Regions from separate parts of the Alicycliphilus denitrificans K601 genome, predicted to be linked through region 3. Evidence: predicted binding sites of a transcription regulator. Region 3 holds the regulator's gene; each other region holds the start of a gene.
What was found. The regulator FNR, encoded in region 3, switches genes on or off when oxygen is low (the NO sensors DNR and NnrR bind a similar motif). The targets are predictions, from matches to a motif close to TTGATNNNNATCAA.
Positions count from the first base shown of each region.

Region 1: the regulator FNR is predicted to act here: its motif matches at 1,885-1,898, upstream of ubiM (5-demethoxyubiquinol-8 5-hydroxylase UbiM).
Region 2: the regulator FNR is predicted to act here: its motif matches at 1,876-1,889, upstream of ALIDE2_RS11820 (bacteriohemerythrin).
Region 4: the regulator FNR is predicted to act here: its motif matches at 1,869-1,882, upstream of ALIDE2_RS15610 (type IV pili methyl-accepting chemotaxis transducer N-terminal domain-containing protein).

Region 1 covers NC_015422.1:86,555-90,698, reverse strand. Annotated here, with positions in the region: gene ALIDE2_RS00410 (acetoacetate--CoA ligase) at 1-1,807, opposite strand, end outside; gene ubiM (5-demethoxyubiquinol-8 5-hydroxylase UbiM) at 1,977-3,245, shown strand; gene ALIDE2_RS00400 (FkbM family methyltransferase) at 3,372-4,082, opposite strand.
Region 2 covers NC_015422.1:2,472,198-2,476,341, forward strand. Annotated here, with positions in the region: gene ALIDE2_RS11810 (2OG-Fe dioxygenase family protein) at 1-708, shown strand, start outside; gene ALIDE2_RS11815 (universal stress protein) at 803-1,243, shown strand; gene ALIDE2_RS11820 (bacteriohemerythrin) at 1,305-1,817, opposite strand; gene ALIDE2_RS11825 (Bug family tripartite tricarboxylate transporter substrate binding protein) at 1,930-2,907, opposite strand; gene bktB (beta-ketothiolase BktB) at 3,048-4,144, opposite strand, start outside.
Region 3 covers NC_015422.1:1,173,348-1,177,491, reverse strand. Annotated here, with positions in the region: gene hemN (oxygen-independent coproporphyrinogen III oxidase) at 1-682, opposite strand, end outside; gene fnr (fumarate/nitrate reduction transcriptional regulator Fnr) at 853-1,596, shown strand; gene ALIDE2_RS05620 (hypothetical protein) at 1,631-1,918, opposite strand; gene ALIDE2_RS05615 (FixH family protein) at 2,006-2,284, opposite strand; gene ccoG (cytochrome c oxidase accessory protein CcoG) at 2,344-3,786, opposite strand; gene ccoP (cytochrome-c oxidase, cbb3-type subunit III) at 3,871-4,144, opposite strand, start outside.
Region 4 covers NC_015422.1:3,290,159-3,294,302, reverse strand. Annotated here, with positions in the region: gene ALIDE2_RS15625 (GNAT family N-acetyltransferase) at 1-32, opposite strand, end outside; gene mobA (molybdenum cofactor guanylyltransferase MobA) at 29-661, opposite strand; gene moaA (GTP 3',8-cyclase MoaA) at 665-1,816, opposite strand; gene ALIDE2_RS15610 (type IV pili methyl-accepting chemotaxis transducer N-terminal domain-containing protein) at 1,962-2,804, shown strand; gene ALIDE2_RS15605 (DUF2889 domain-containing protein) at 2,853-3,410, opposite strand; gene ALIDE2_RS15600 (aldehyde dehydrogenase family protein) at 3,420-4,144, opposite strand, start outside.

The DNA.
Region 1 (4,144 bases), 1.1 Mb from region 3:
CGCGCAGCACCACGAAGAGCGGCATCCAGCTCTCACGGCCCAGGTACTCCAGATCGACGACGAGGCTGTCGAGCACCTCGGGCAGGGCCTCCACCGCGCTGTAGATCTCGCTCGTGCCCATGCGCAGGCCGTGGCGGTTGATGGTGGCGTCGCTGCGGCCGTAGATCAGGCAGCCGGGATGGGCTGCGGATCCGATCTCTATCCAGTCGCCATGGCGCCAGACGGCGCCGGCCTCGGGCCCCAGGTCGCCGCCACCGGGCCGCCGGCCATGGCCCGGCGGGTACATGTCGAAGTAGCTGGCGCGGTAGCGCGCGCCGTCCGCGTCGCCCCACAGGTACAGGGGCATGGACGGTATGGGCTGGGTGCAGACCAGCTCGCCCACGGCGTCCAGCACGGGGCGGCCCTGCTCGTCCCAGGCCTCGACGGCCGCGCCCAGCATGCGGCATTGCATGCGCCCGGGCGTCTGCGGCAGCTCGCGGTGGCCGCCGAGGAAGGCGCCCGCGAAGTCCGTGCCGCCGGAGATGTTGGCCCACCAGACCCGCGGCACGCCCGCAACCGCCATGAAATCCGATCCCCATTGCTGCACCTCGGCGGGCAGCGGCGATCCGGTGCTGCCCAGCGCGCGGATCGCCGACAGGTCGCCGCATTGCGCCGGCGTGATGCCGGCCTTCATGCAGTTGCCGTAGAACGCGGCGCCGGCGCCAAAGAAGGTCACGCCGGTTTCGGCCGCCATGCGCCACAGCACGCCCCAGTCGGGACGCTCCTTGCTGCCGCCCGGGTTGCCGTCGTACAGCACGCAGGTGGTGCCGCCCAGCAGGCCGCCGACCTGGGCGTTCCACATGATCCAGCCCGTGGAGCTGTACCAGTGGAAGCGCTCGCCGAAGGAGTTGGGGGCGTAGCTGCAGCCGATGTCGTTGTGCAGCACGGCCAGCTGCAGCATCACCAGCAGCATGCCGCCATGGCCGTGCACGATGGGCTTCGGCATTCCCGTGGTGCCGCTGGAGTACACGATCCACAGCGGGTGGTCGAAGGGCAGCCACAGCGGCTCGAAGGCCGCGGTTTCAGCATCTTTTCTGGCTGTAATGCTTGCGTAACAAGCGGTATCAGCTATTGTTTTTGTGGCATCGAGGTTGTTCACCAGCACCACGTGCCGCAGCGTGGGCAGCTGCGCGCGCAGCTCGGCCAGCACGGCGCAGCGGTCGTGGTCGCGCCCGCCGTAGCTCACGCCATCCACGGCGAACAGCACCTTGGGCTCGATCTGGCGGAAGCGGTCCAGCACGGCGTTCGTTCCCATGTCGGGCGCGCACACGCTCCACACGGCGCCGATACTGGCGCAGGCCAGGAAGGCCACGATGGTCTCGGGAATGTTGGGCAGGTAGGCCGCCACGCGGTCGCCGGGCCCTACGCCCTGGGCCTTGAGGTGCAGCGCCAGCGCCGCCACCTGCCGGCGCAGCGCGGGCCAGGACAGTTCGCGGTGCTGGCCGCGTTCATTGCGCGCGACGAGGGCCGGCTGGCCGGCCGCGTGCGCCGCATCCACGTGGCGCAGCACCTGGCGCGCGTAGTTCACCTGCGCGCCGGGGAACCACCGCGCGCCGGGCATCACGTTCCTGGCGAGCACGGCATCGTGCGGCGTAGGCGACTGCAGGTCGAAGTAGTCCCACACGCTTTGCCAGAAGGCATCCAGCTCGGTCACGGACCAGCGCCACAGCGCGTCGTAGCCGTCGAACCGCAGGCCGCGCCGGGCCTGCAGCCAGTCCTGGTACAGGCGGATCTGCGGAACGTAAGGTGGGGGGGAATCGGTTTCCATGCGGGCAGCGTAGCGCCGCACGCGCCCCGCGTCACTCCGGGTCGGCCCCGTCGGGGCCTGCCCGGATACACACCGTGTTGACCCAATTCAAGCGCCACCCGCGCAACCGTCCGACAATCGGCGCTTCGCCCACTGGGCGCTTTGTCCTTTCACCGGAACGAGCACGCGCATGCCACCGCAACAGACGAATACCCACAGCAGCAGTGATGTCCTCATCGTCGGCGCCGGCCCGGCCGGGCTGTCGCTGGCGGCCTCGCTGGCGCAGGCCGGCATGCAGGTCACGGTGCTGGAGCAGCAGCCCGCGTCCGTGCTCGCCGCCCCGCCGCCCGACGGGCGCGAGATCGCCCTCACCCACCCCAGCGTGGCCACGCTGCAGCGCCTGGGCAGCTGGCAGCGCCTGGCCGCGCACGAGGTCGGCCTGCTGCGCGAGGCCCAGGTGCACGACGGCCCCGTGGGCCGGCGCGGCGCCATGCAGCTGCACGCGGGAGGCAGCGGCGTGGACCACCTGGGCTGGATCGTGCCCAATTACGCGCTGCGCCGCACGGCCTACGAGGTCGCGGCCCAGCAGCCGGACGTGCGCATCGTGACCGAGGCGCGCGTCGCGCGCGTGGCCGTCACGCCCGCCCATGCCGAGCTCGAATACACCGACGCGCGCCAGGGCGGCCAGGGCGCGGAGCGCCTGCAGGCCCCGCTGCTGGTGGCGGCCGACAGCCGCTTTTCCGCCACGCGGCGCCAGCTGGGCATAGGCGCGGCCATGCACGACTTCGGCCGCACCGTAATCGTCTGCCGCCTGCGCCACGAGCTGCCGCACCATGAGGTCGCACACGAATGCTTCGGCTACGAGCAGACGCTGGCCATACTGCCGCTGCCGAACGACCCCATCGACGGCGCGCCCATGTGCTCGGCCGTGGTCACGACCGGCGCTGCGCAGGCCCAGCAGCTCATGGCCCTGCCGCCCGAGGAATACGCCGCGCGCGTGCAGGCGCAGTTCCAGAACCGCCTGGGCGCCATGCGCCTCGTGGGCGAGCGCCACGCCTACCCCCTGGTGGCCGTGTACGCCCACCGCTTCGCCGGCCCGCGCTGCGCGCTGCTGGGCGACGCCGCCGTGGGCATGCACCCGGTGACGGCGCATGGCTACAACCTGGGCCTGGCGGGCGTGGAGGGCCTCACGCGGGCCGTGGCCGGAGCATGGGCGCGCGGCGCGGACATAGGCGCCGCCAGCGTGCTCGCCCCCTACGCGCGCGAACACCACCGTCACGCCTGGCCGCTGTACCAGGGCACGAACGCCATCGTGCGCCTGTACACCGACGACCGCCCCCTGCCGCGCCTGCTGCGCCAGGCCGTGCTGGCCGGCTCCAACCGGCTGCCTCCGCTCAAGGGCCTGATCGTCAGCCAGCTCACGGGGCGGCGGCCGGCCTGGCCGACGGCGGCGCCGTGACCGTGCCGGCCACCTATGCTCCTATGGAACCGCCCGCGCGGCTCACACGCCCATACAGGCTTGCAGCCGAAGTGAGCGCCGTCTGCCGGATCGACACAGTCATCGCTTTGATGGCGAAGCCGTGTATCAGCGGGGCAGGTTGCGGTTGACGCACAGGCAGTCGAACTCCTGGACACGGCCCAGGGAGTCGCGCGACACGGGGAACATGCCTATGACGTCGAAACCCAGCTCCTTCAGGCTGGCAATGGCCTCGTCGAACGCCGGCATGCCCTGGTAGATGGGCAGGAACGAAACCTCCGACTGAATGAGCGCCGCCTGGCGCAGCACGTTCCGGCCGCCCGACATCACCTTGACGTCGTGGCCCTGGGTGTCGATCTTCACGAAGGTACGGGACCAGTCTATCGGCAGGTCCAGCCCGTCGAGCGTGACCGTCTCGACGTCCTCCGTACCGGTCTCGGTCATCTTGCGGCTGGACTCCCGGAGGGACAGAAAGGAGTTCAGCTCGCTGCCCACCATGGTGTGGATCTGCGCGGTGCCGGACCGGTCGCTGGCCGCCTTCTGGTAAACATGCCAGCGCGGGTCGCCGGCAGCCTTGCGCGCCAACTCGCCGAATGGCTGCGAACAGGGTTCGAAGGAATGAATGTCCCCGGCAAACCCCACCCTGCGCAGCAACTCGCCGTAACCGCCGATATTGGCGCCTATGTCGATCACGGCCTGTATCCCGTGCCCTTTCAGGGCGCCAGGGAGAAAACGGTCGTAGATGTAATCCCGGCTGTAGGCGAGGGACATCACATCAAGGCCGGCGCGATGCGCCAAGGCTTTGATCAGGGCTTTCATTAGCTGGACTCCTCGGGCGCGGTTTTTTGCAGGAAGTAGGCCCGTGGGCGTGCCAAAGCATA
Region 2 (4,144 bases), 1.3 Mb from region 3:
CAGATCGTGCAGCAATTGCGCGACCGGGGGTATGCCGTGCTCCAGCCGCGCGATACGGCGGACTGGCTGGGCTGCGAGCTGGCCGATCTGAAGGCCCTGTCTTCGGACTGGGCAGACCTGCCTCCCGACGAGTTCCTGAAGGACGGGGGCCGCTACCGGCGCAGGCGGCATTCCTGTTTCATCGTGGACGGCATGGCGGTAAGCCAGACGCCGCACCGCGCGCACTGGCAGCCCGTGGAGTACAACGCCCTGCACGGCGGCATGGAGCGCTGGTTTGCGCCCATGCGCGATGCGACCGTGGCGGTGCCCGTGTGGGGGCGGCTGATGCGTAGCGTGGCGACCCTCGCACAGGCGGCGCTGGCCACGCGGCCCGTGCGCTGGTTCATCGAGGCGCACCAGTTCCGCATCGACACCGCAGGCGGCATCGGGCGTCCCACGCCCGAAGGAGCGCATCGCGACGGCGTGGACCTCGTGGCCGTCTTCCTGGTGGGCCGCGAGGGCGTGAAGGGCGGCGAGACCCGCATCTTCGAGGCCGCCGGCCCCAATGGGCAGCGCTTCACGCTGAGCGAGCCCTGGTCCGTGATGCTGCTGGATGACGCGCGCATGATCCATGAAACCACGCCCATCCAGCCGGAGGGCGAGGGCGGCTGGCGCGACACTCTGGTGCTGACCTGCCGCCGGGGTGGCTTCCAGGCAGAGCAGAATTAATAATTGATAAGCATCAAGCATTGTGGTGCAGCCTGGTGCCACACTTGCCTCGCTCCCTGACAGAAGGCCAGGCAGTAACTCAGCAGGAGGTTCCATGTTCAAACATATTCTGGTTCCCGTGGATGGCTCGGAAACATCCATGAAGGCGGTTGCCAAGGCGTCGGGGCTGGCCAAGGCCTTTGGCAGCGCGGTGACGGCGCTGTACGTGATCGATCCGTACCCGTTCACGGGGGTCGGCGCCGATTTCGCATATGGCCAGGCGCAATACCTGAGCGCCGCCACGGCCGAGGCCAATGCCGCGCTCGATGCGGCGAAGTCCGCCGTCACCCAGGCCGGCGTGACCGCGGTGAACACCATGGTGGGCGAGGGCCATGCCGTGCATGACGGCATCCAGCGTGCGGTCGAGAGCACGGGGGCCGACCTCATCGTCATCGGCTCGCATGGCCGGCGCGGCCTCGAAAAGCTCGTGCTGGGCAGTGTCACCCAGAAGGTGCTGGGCGTGTCTCGCGTGCCTGTGCTGGTGGTGCGCGAGTGATGGCACCTGAGAAGTAACAATGAAAACGGCTCCCGCGGGAGCCGTTTTCATTGGCGCGCCGTCAGCCGCCGAACAGGCGGGCCAGCAGGCCTTTTTTCTTCTGGCGCTGCTCCAGCTCCTGCAGCAGCTCGGCCTTGAGCCGCTCCTTCTCGGCAGCCGGGCCGCCCTGCTGCGCCATGCGCAGGTAGGCCTTGGCCGTGTCCACGTAGCCGTGGTCCTCGTTGCGGATGTGGTTGAACAGCCAGCGCGACAGCATGCCGTGCAGCTCGTCGGTCACGTCCTCGCCGGCGTCGAAGCGCGACTGCATCTCGGCCACCTTGCGGGTGAACAATTCGTGCACCTTCTTGTGCGGGCCGGAGAACAGATAGCCCGAGCTTTCCATCAGGCTCTCCTCGAAGACGAAGTGCGAGAGGGTGTAGTCCACCATCTCGCCGATCACGTCGCCCAGGGCCTCGCGGTCGTGCGTGGAGCGCAGCTCGTAGAGCCTGTTGATGTAGTCGACGATGCGGCGGTGCTGCCGGTCGATTTCGGGGATACCAGTATCCAGTTCGGGGACCCACACCAACAACGCCATGACACTCTCCAGTCCAGATTGCTGCGTTGCAGTATCAATGAATCAAGGAAATTACTCCTTGATACAAGTCATGCGCACGTGCCGGCGGCATGCGCCGGCACGCGGGGCGCACTTACTCGATCTTGGCGCCGGATGCCTCGACGATGCCCTTCCACTGCTGGTACTCAGTCTTCAGCAGTGTGGAGAACTGCTCCGGCGTCATGGCCTGGGGCTCTGCGCCCTGGGCATTGATGGCGGCCTTCACCTCGGCCATGGCCAGCAGCTTGTTGACTTCGGTGTTCAGTGTCTTGACCACGGCCGCGGGCGTGCCGGCCGGGGCGAAGACGCCGTACCAGGTGCTCACGTCGAAGCCCTTAAAGCCGGATTCGGCCACCGTGGGCACGTCGGGCAGCGAGGAGCTGCGCTTGGCGGACGTGACGGCCAGCGGGTGCAGCTTACCGGCCTTGATCTGCCCCATGGCCGATGGCAGGGACGATACCAGCAGGTCGACGTTGCCGGCCAGCGCGTCCATGAGCGCCGGGTTCGAGCCCTTGTAGGGAACGTGGCTGAGTTTGACGCCCGCGGCCTTTTCGAACAGGTCGCCCGCGAGGTGGATGGAGGTGCCGTTGCCCGGCGAGCCATAGGTGATGGTGCCGGGCGCAGCCTTGGCGGCGGCCACCACGTCCGCCAGGGTCTTGAATCTGGAGCTGGCGCTGGTGGCGATCACCACGGGCGTGTAGGCCACGTGGGCCACCGCGGTCAGGTCCTTGGTCGGATCCCAGGGCAGGTTCTTGTACAGCCAGGGGCCGATGACCAGGTTGTCCTTCTGGCCCATGACGAGGTCATAGCCCGTGGGCGCGGCCTTCACGGCCTCCGTGATGCCGATGGTGCCGCCGGCGCCGGGCTTGTTGTCGGCCACGACGGTCCATTTGTTGACCTCGGTGAGCTTGGAGGACACCAGCCGTGCCAGGATGTCGGTGCCGCCCCCGGGCGGGAAGGGAACGATCATGCGGATGGGCTTGGAGGGGTAGGCGCCCTGGGCCTGGACCGCAGGCGCGCCCAGTGCGCAGGTGAGGGCGGCGAGCGAGAGGATGTGGCGGCGAAGAAGCATCAGAAAACTCTCCTGAGGGTTGTATCGAAAAACAAGGCGCCGATGATGGCCCAGCCATGGGCTGGTGCGCCCATACCCAAGCATGGCGAGGCCATCGCCGATGGCGATGGCGATGGCGATGGCGATGATGGCGCAGAGAATTACATGCGCTCGAAGATGGCGGCGATGCCCTGGCCGCCGCCGATGCACATGGTCACGAGCGCGTAGCGGCCCTGGATGCGCTGCAACTCGTGCAGGGCCTTCACGGTGATCAGCGCGCCCGTGGCGCCGATGGGGTGGCCCAGCGAGATGCCCGAACCGTTGGGGTTGACCTTGGCCGGGTCCAGGCCCAGGTCGCGCGTGACGGCGCAGGCCTGGGCCGCGAAGGCCTCGTTGGCCTCGATCACGTCCAGGTCCTTCACCGTGAGGCCCGCCTTCTTGAGCGCCAGCTGCGTGGCGGGCACGGGGCCGATGCCCATGTACTTCGGGTCCACGCCCGCGTGGGCGTAGGCCACCAGGCGCGCCATGGGCTTGGCGCCGCGCGCCTGGGCGGTCTTGGCCTCCATCAGCACCACGGCCGCTGCCGCGTCGTTGATGCCCGAGGCGTTGCCCGCTGTCACCGTGCCATTTTCCTTCACGAACACGGGTTTGAGCTTGGCCATGTCCTCCATGGTGGCGCCCGCGCGGAAATGCTCGTCCGTGGCGTAGGCCACCTCGCCCTTGCGGCTTTTGAGCATCACGGGAACGATCTGGTCCTTGAAGTAGCCCGCCTGGATGGCACGCTCGGCACGGTTGTGGCTCTCCACTGCCAGGCGGTCCTGCTCCTCGCGCGTGATGCCCCACTTGGCCGCGATGTTCTCGGCCGTCACGCCCATGTGAACGATGTGGAAGGGATCGTGCAAGGCGCCGACCATCATGTCGACCATCTTGGTGTCGCCCATGCGCGCGCCAAAGCGCGTGGCAAGGCTGGCGTAGGGCGCGCGGCTCATGTTCTCAGCGCCCGCGCCGATGGCGATGTCTGCGTCGCCCAGCAGGATGGACTGGCTAGCGCTGACGATGGCCTGCAGGCCCGAGCCGCACAGGCGGTTCACATTGAAGGCGGGCGTGCCCTCTGCGCAGCCGCCGTTGATGGCAGCAACGCGCGAGAGGTACATGTCCTTGGGCTCGGTGTTTACCACATGGCCGAAGACCACGTGGCCCACGTCCTGGCCCTGCACGCTGGCGCGAGCCAGCGATTCGCGCACCACGGTGGCGCCGA
Region 3 (4,144 bases):
TCCGGTCGAAAGACTCCGGCGTCTGGCGCGGCAGGCCATAGATCAGGTCCACGTTCACCGACTCGAAGCCCAGCTTGCGTGCGCTCTCGATCAGCGCGAATACCTTCTCGGCAGGCTGTATGCGATGCACCGCCTTCTGCACCTCGGGATCGAAATCCTGCACCCCGAAGCTGAGCCGGTTGAAACCCAGCTCGGCCAGCAAGGCAAGCCGCTTCTCGTCCACGGTGCGAGGATCCACTTCGATCGAATACTCGCCCCCTGGCACCAGCACGAAGCTGCGCTTGAGCATGCCTATGAGTTCGCGCAGGCCGTCGTCAGACAGGAAGGTGGGCGTGCCGCCGCCGAAATGCAGCTGACTCACGTGCTGCCCCACGCCGCAGTGCGCGGTGTGCAGGTCGATCTCGCGGCTCAAGTACCGCAAATAGACCTCGGCCCGCTCCGGATGCCGTGTAATGATCTTGTTACAGGCACAGTAGTAGCACAGGGATTCGCAAAACGGAATATGCACGTAGAGGGACAGGGGCATCGCCTTGGCCGCCGACCCCACGCGACGCTGCTGCAGGGCTAGGATGTACTCCTTTTCACCAAATGCCTCCACGAAACGGTCTGCTGTCGGGTAGGAGGTGTAGCGCGGCCCAGGCACGTCAAAACGACGCAAGAGCTCTGTTGTAACGACTGTCATGGTGGGATTCCTTGCATTTGCGGCGTACTGTGCCGTAGAGTCCCCAGGGCGTTCTTGATGTTGATCAAGCACCCATGCGGTCCGGATGGGGACAATTGACTTTGGATCAAAGTCTTCGAACGATCCGTGACATTCCATGCCTCGACGGCGTTCAGATGTAAGCTCGCGACATGAATAGGGTTTCCACACATTCCAACCTGCAATCCATCAAAGTTGCCTGTTCAAACTGCAACTTGCGCGAACTGTGCATGCCCGTCGGGCTGGATGAGCAGCAACTCAAGCGCATCGATGACGTCGTCGCCGTGCGCCGCAAGGTCAAGCGTGGCGGCACGTTGTTTCGCAACGGCGAACCATTCGCATCCCTGTTCGCCATTCGCACGGGCTTCTTCAAGACCTGCGTGGCCACGGAGGATGGACGCGACCAAGTGACGGGTTTTCAGATGGCCGGAGAAATCATCGGCCTAGATGGCATAGTGAACGATCGGCACACCTGCGATGCCGTGGCCCTGGAAGACGCCGAGGTCTGCGTCATGCCGTTCGACCGCATCGAAGAACTGTCCCGCGAAGTCACCGCACTGCAAAACCATGTGCACAAGATCATGAGCCGTGAGATCGTCCGCGAACACGGCGTCATGCTGCTCCTGGGAAGCATGCGGGCCGAGGAGCGCCTTGCCGCCTTCCTGTTGAATCTGGTGCAGCGCTTGCATGCGCGGGGGTTTTCCCAATCGGAACTGGTGTTGCGCATGACGCGCGAGGAAATCGGCAGCTACCTGGGCCTCAAGCTCGAAACCGTGAGCCGCACCTTCTCCAAGTTCGTCGAGGAGGGCATCGTGGAGGTCAGGCAACGCCACGTACGCATCGTGGACACCGATGCCCTGAAGCGCATCGTCAATAGCCAGCAATCCTGTCTCTAACCACCCTCACCCAGGCTGCAGCCCCAGGCCCATGTCAGGGCATGTATTTGGCACAGTCGAGCGGCCTCTCGCCCTCCGGTACCGGACAGCGATTGAGCTCGAAGGGGGAGAGCGACAACATCGTGGTAAGCATGCTCGACGCCATGATGATGGCCCAGAAAACGAAGAACGCTACGGTGTAGACGCCTTGCCTCGAAAGAGTGACGGGCTGGTCGAACCACTGCAACGCCTCGGGGTCCACGAAGGCAAACACGACCATCTCCATGACCCCCGCCATGAGAAAGGCGGGCCAGGCTATCCACATCAACCTCTGCTTCCACATCAAGCTTGTCTCCTTGTCATAGTGACAGCCTAGCACCATGCCCGGCGCAAGCAAAGTGCCATCGTCTCCCTGATTCCCCTTAGGACCTCAGCGCGGCTGGTCCTGCGCGGGCGTGGCGGCGTGGTTACGCCCTTTCATTGCGGGTGTCATGCCAGAGTCCGCATTCTTCAGCGTCTTGTTGATGTCCAGGCCACGTTGGTAGTAGTCCTCCGCCAGCACGGGGTCCGGCCGGGAAAGCGCAAGCCAAAGAGTGACGAAACCGGCAATGACCACGATCACCGGGCCTGCGATGATCAGCCACACATGGCCGTACCTCCACCAGGGCTGCGGCTCGGGGTCTGCATTCATTGGTCCATCTTTCGACATCGTTACGATCTCCGTGCCCCTTCCGGGGCCATGCAAAAACTCGGTACGGATCCGCGCCCTCAGCGCGGGACGAGGAATACGGATTTCTCCGCCACCTGCCCTTTGTTGCCCTGCGCCTGGATATCGAAATACACCGTGTGCGAGCCCGGTGGCGCCGACCCGTAGGGGATTTGCAGGCGCACAGCAACCCAGCGGGAGTCCGCAGGGCCGATATCGACCTCGGACTCGGAAGCCACCTCCAGCCCTGGCAGCCCACGCGCGCTGATGACATAGCGCTGGGCCCCTTCGGTGGCATTCATGATCTGCAGCCGGTAGATGTTCTCCAGCTTGCCCCCAGCCACGATGCGCGAGAGCGCCGCGCGGTCGCGCACCACGTCCACCTTGAGAGGCGTGCGCACCACCAAGCTAGCGAGCATCCCGATGCAAAGCACAATCAGCACGCTGGTATAGAACAGCACGCGCGGACGCAGCACGCGTTTGAGCATCTGCGACTGGGTCCAGTGGTTCTTGACGCCGTTCTGCGTGGAGAAGCGGATCAGCCCCCGCGGGTATTTCATCTTGTCCATCACGGTATCGCATGCATCCACGCACAGGCCGCAGCCGATGCATTCGTACTGCAGGCCATTGCGGATGTCGATGCCCGTAGGGCAGACCTGCACGCACAACGTGCAGTCGATGCAGTCCCCCAGGCCCTTGGCCTTGTAGTCGACGCTCTTGGTGCGCGGTCCGCGGGGCTCGCCTCGCTCGGGGTCGTAGGTGACGATCAGCGTGTCCTTGTCGAACATCGCGCTTTGGAAGCGCGCGTAGGGGCACATGTACTTGCAGACCTGCTCGCGCAGATAGCCTGCATTGCCATAGGTCGCGAAACCATAGAAGAACACCCAGAAGATCTGCCAGGAGCCGTGCAGCACCAGCAGCTCGCCGCCGAGTTCCCGGATCGGCACGAAATAACCCACGAACGTGAAACCGGTCCAGAAGGCCACAGCGACCCAGATCACCTGCTTGAGCGATTTCTTCCAGATCTTCTCGAAGGTCCACGTCCCGTTGTCCAGGCGCATGCGGGCACTGCGATCGCCTTCGATCTTGTGCTCGATCCACATGAATATCTCGGTATAAACCGTCTGCGGACAGGCGAATCCGCACCACAGCCGCCCCGCCACTGCCGTGAACAGGAACAACGACAGCGCCGAGATGATGAGCAGGCCGGTCAAATAGATGAAGTCCTGCGGGTACAGCACTAGGCCGAAGATGTAGAAGCGCCGCGCCCCGAGGTCGAACAGCACCATCTGGCGCTGCCCCCACTCCAGCCAGGGCAGGCCATAGAAGACCAGCTGCGTCAGGAACACCATCGCCCAGCGCCAGCGCGCGAACACACCGCTGATGGAGCGGGGATAGATCTTCTTCTGGGCTTCGTAAAGCGACACCGTCTCAGGCTGCTGGCTCTCCGCTGCAACAGGAGTAATGGGTATCACCTTGCGTGGCCTGTCTTCGGCTGGCTTCATGATGGGATCTCGTGGGGGAAGTACAACTTCCAGAAAACAAAACGGCCGGCACCCTCGGTGAGGGAGCCGGCCGCAGAGCTGGCGTCAGCGAGAAGCGCCGGCCTTGTGGGACAAGCCCCAGACATAAGCCGTCAGCACGTTGATCTGCGCGTCGGTCAGCTTACCTGCCTGTGCCGGCATTTCATTGGTCTTGCCGTTGTTAATCATAGCCGTGATGGCGGCCTCGCCCCAGCCGTGCAGCCAGATGTCATCCGTCAGGTTGGGGGCTCCCAGCGCCGCGTTGCCCTTACCGTCCATGCCGTGGCAGGCAGCGCAGGCCGCAAACTTGGATTTGCCGAGCGAAGCCCTGAGCGAGTCG
Region 4 (4,144 bases), 2.1 Mb from region 3:
ATGCGCGGGGCGGCGGCAGGCTCCCGCGTCATGGCGACCCCTGGCCCTCCAGCGCGTGCAGCTCGGCCAGGGTGTTGGCGTTGCGGAAGGCCAGCGGGTCGTCGCCAGGCTGGTCGAAGGCCACGATGGCGCAGGGGTGCTGCGCGGTCCAGCGGTCGATCTTGCGCCCGCCCTCCTGGGTGAAGCGCATCAGGCTCTCCAGCAGGCTCACGCGCAGCAGGCAGAACACCGGCTGGGTGCGCACGCGCGTGCTGCCGTCGTCCTCCTGCTCGGGGGCCGAGGCCATGGCGATGTCGGCGCCCTGGATCGCTGCGGCGGCGGCCAGGCGGCTGGCCAGATCGGCCGGGAACAGCGGCGTGTCGCAGGGCACGGTGAGCAGCCAGGGGGTCTCGCAGCGCTCCAGCCCGCAGAGGAAGCCTGCCAGCGGGCCGGCATAGTCGGCCAAGCCGTCGGGCCAGACGGGCATGCCGAACGATTCGTAGGCCGACAGGTTGCGGTTGGCGTTGATCATCACGCTGCCCACCTGGGGTGAGAGCCGCATGAGTGCGTGCAGCGCCAGCGGCATGCCGCGAAAGTTCTGCAGGCCCTTGTCCACGCCGCCCATGCGCGAGCCGCGGCCGCCGGCGAGGATGAGGCCCGTGATGTCGTGGGTGTCGATCATTGGTCAGCCACCGATGTAGCTCATTTCTATGCGCCGCCCGCGCTCCTCGCCCTGGTCGGGCGGCAGGCTGGCGCGCAGCTCGGAATAGCGGTCGCCGCGGCCCTGCCAGATGTGGGCGATGGCGGCGCTGATCTGCGCGTCGCTGGCGTCGCTACGCAGCAGGCTGCGCAGGTCCCAGCCCTGGGTGGCGAACAGGCACAGGTACAGACGCCCCTCCATGGACAGGCGGGCGCGGTTGCAGTCGCCGCAGAAGGCCTGGGTAACGCTGCCGATCACGCCCACCTCGCCCAGCGACGGGTCGTGGCGGCCGTCGGCGCCCGCGTAGCCCCAGCGCTGCGCGGTCTCGCCCACGGCGGTGGGCGAGAGCGGCACCAGCGGCAGTTCGGACTGCAGGCGCGCGATGACCTCGCGCGACGGCACGACCTGGTCCATGCGCCAGCCGTTGGTGGCGCCCACGTCCATGAACTCGATGAAGCGCAGCGTGATGCCGGTGCCGCGGAAGTGCCGCGCCATGCGCAGGATCTCGTGATCGTTGGTGCCGCGCTTGACCACCATGTTGACCTTGATGGTGCCGAAGCCCGCGGCCTGCGCGGCCTCGATGCCGGCCAGCACCTCGGCCACGGGGAAGTCCACGTCGTTCATGCGGCGGAACACGGCGTCGTCCAGGCTGTCCAGGCTGACGGTGACGCGCTGCAGGCCCGCGGCCTTGAGCGCGCGCGCCTTGCGCGCCAGCAGCGAGCCGTTGGTGGTGAGCGTGAGGTCGGGCACGCGACCCTCGGTGGTGCGCAGCCCGGCCAGCTGTTCGACCAGCAGCTCCAGGTCCTTGCGCAGCAGCGGCTCGCCGCCCGTCAGGCGGATCTTGTGCACCCCGTGCGCCATGAACAGCCGCGCCAGCCGCGTGATCTCCTCGAAGCTCAGCAGGTCGCTGTGCGGCAGGTAGCGGTAGTGCTTGTCGAACACTTCCTTGGGCATGCAGTAGCTGCAGCGGAAGTTGCAGCGGTCGGTCACGCTGATGCGCAGGTCGCGCAGCGGCCGCGCGCGCGTGTCGTACAGCTCTCCCGTGGCGGGCATGGCGGCCGCGGCGGCGGTCGCCGGCACGGCGGGCCGCAGCGGCCTGCTGCGGTGGTCCACGAGAGGAATGACACGTTCAGCCATGGCCAAATTGTGCCCCATGGGGGGCGTAGGGGTATGCGTACGGGCGTGAAAATTGACGCCGATCAATTGGCGATGGCGCCGCGCACAGGCCGTCGTTTGAGCGGCGTCAGTGGCGGCGCGCCGCGCCGGCCGGAGAATCCGGCCCATGCGCGATACCTGCTTCCTTCCCGTCCCGTCCTCCGCGGCCTGCCGCCGCCGTGACCGCCGCTTGGCGCTGCGCGTGCTGGGCACCGGCCTGCTGGCGCCTGCGCTGCCGCTGTCGGCGCAGGCGCGCATGGCGCTGGCCACGGCCATCAACCGCACGGCGCGCTTTCGGGCCTTGTCGCAGCGCATGGCCAAGGCCTATGGCCAGCTGTACCTGAACGTGAGGCCGGTGCGCGCCCGCGACGTGCTCGAGCACACGCGGCGCCAGGTGCGCTCGGGCTTCGAGGACATGGCGCACCCGGGCTGGCCGCCCGAGGTGGCGCGCCTGCTGGCGGACGTGCGCCGCAGCGCGGACCGCCTGAATGCGCTGGCGGAGCAGGCGCCCTCCAGGAGTGTCTTCCAGGCCGTGTCGGCGCAGGCCGACCAGATGCTCGCGCTTGCCGACACCGCCACGCAGGCCCTGGAACGCCAGGCTCAGGTCCCCACGGCGCGGCTGGTGAACACCGCGGGCCGCCAGCGCATGCTCTCGCAGCGCATGGCCAAGAACTACGAGCTGGCGGCCGCGGGGCTGGACGGCCGCACGGTGCGCGAACAGCTGGCGGGCGACGCCGACGAGTTCCAGCGCGCCATGGCGCGGCTGAGCGAGGCGCCCATCTCCACGCCCGCCATCCGCTCGGCGCTGGAGCTGGGCCAGGCGCAGTGGCTGTTCTTCGATGCCGCCCTCAAGCGCCAGCCCGACGGCCGCGGGCTGGAGGAGGTGGCCACCACCAGCGAGCGCCTGCTGGAGGTGATGGACGGCCTCACCGCGCTGTACGAGGCGGCCCTGCGGGATCTGTTGGGCTGATCTTTGAGCGAAAAAGGCCATCAGCGCTTGTTTATCAAGCGCTGATAGCTATTTTTTCAGGAGCTGCGGCGTGTGGCCGTAGAACTGCGGGTAGTGTTCCTTCACGGCCTGGCCGTGAAAGTCCCAGCCCGTGCACTGGCCCAGGTGGCGCGGCGGCTCGTCGCCCTGGCTCTGGAATGCCGATTCGACGCTCTGGAACGTGGCCGTGGCCAGGTTGAACAGCAGTTCGCGCAGGTGGGTGCAGCTGGCCACGCCGCCCAGGTGGATCTGGATGGACTGGCGCCAGCCGCGCGTCATGCTGCAGCCCACCATGGCCTGCAGGGCGCGCTGGGCCTGGGGGCAGCCGGCCAGGGGATGGTCGTCCATGGCAGATTCGATGGCCTGCACGACCAGGTTGCGGTCCACCGTCACGCGCAGCCACATGTGGTGTATGGGCTCGCCGGCGCGGCGCGTCCTGCCGGGGTTGCGCCGCGACGGCAGATCGTGCGTCTTGCTGTCGTGCAGCTCGCCTTCGATGTCCCAGAGACCGTCCTCGCGTTCGAAGCCCTGGTAGGTGATGCGGCGGATGTGTCTGGCGGTGCGGGGTGCTGGGGGAGACAGGGGCATGGGGCGGGATCAGCCGTGGCGGATGGCGACGGTCTTGAGCGTGGTGAAGCCGTAGAGCGCCTCAAAGCCCTTCTCGCGGCCGTGGCCGCTCGACTTGACGCCGCCGAACGGCAGCTCCACGCCGCCGCCGGCGCCGTAGTTGTTGATGAATACTTGGCCGCTGGCGACGCGTCGCGCCATGCGGAACTGGCGCGCGCCGTCGCGCGTCCAGATGCCGGCCACCAAGCCGAACTGCGTGGCGTTGGCCAGCTCCACCGCGTGGTCCTCGTCCTGAAAGGCCATGGCCGAGAGCACGGGGCCGAAGACCTCTTCCTGCGCTAGCCGGTGGCCTACGGGCACGTCGCGCAGCAGGGTGGGGGCCTGGTAGTAGCCGGTCTCGGGGGCTTCATCCACCACCACGCCCTGGGCCACCATGGGGATGCCGGCCACCTGCGCGTCCGACAGGAAGTCCCACACGCGCTGCTGCTGCGTCTGGCGGATCAGCGGGCCCACGTCCAGGTCCATGGCGGCGGGGCCCACGCGGAGCTTCTCGAAGGCCTGGCCCAGGCGCTCCAGCAGGGGTTCGTAGATGAGCGAGTCGATGAGCACGCGCGAGCCGGCCGAGCAGGTCTGGCCGGCGTTCTGCACGATGGCGTTGATGACCACGGGCACGGCGGCGTCCAGGTCGGCGTCGGCGAAGATGATCTGCGGGCTCTTGCCGCCCAGCTCCAGCGTCACGGGGCAGTGGCGCTCGG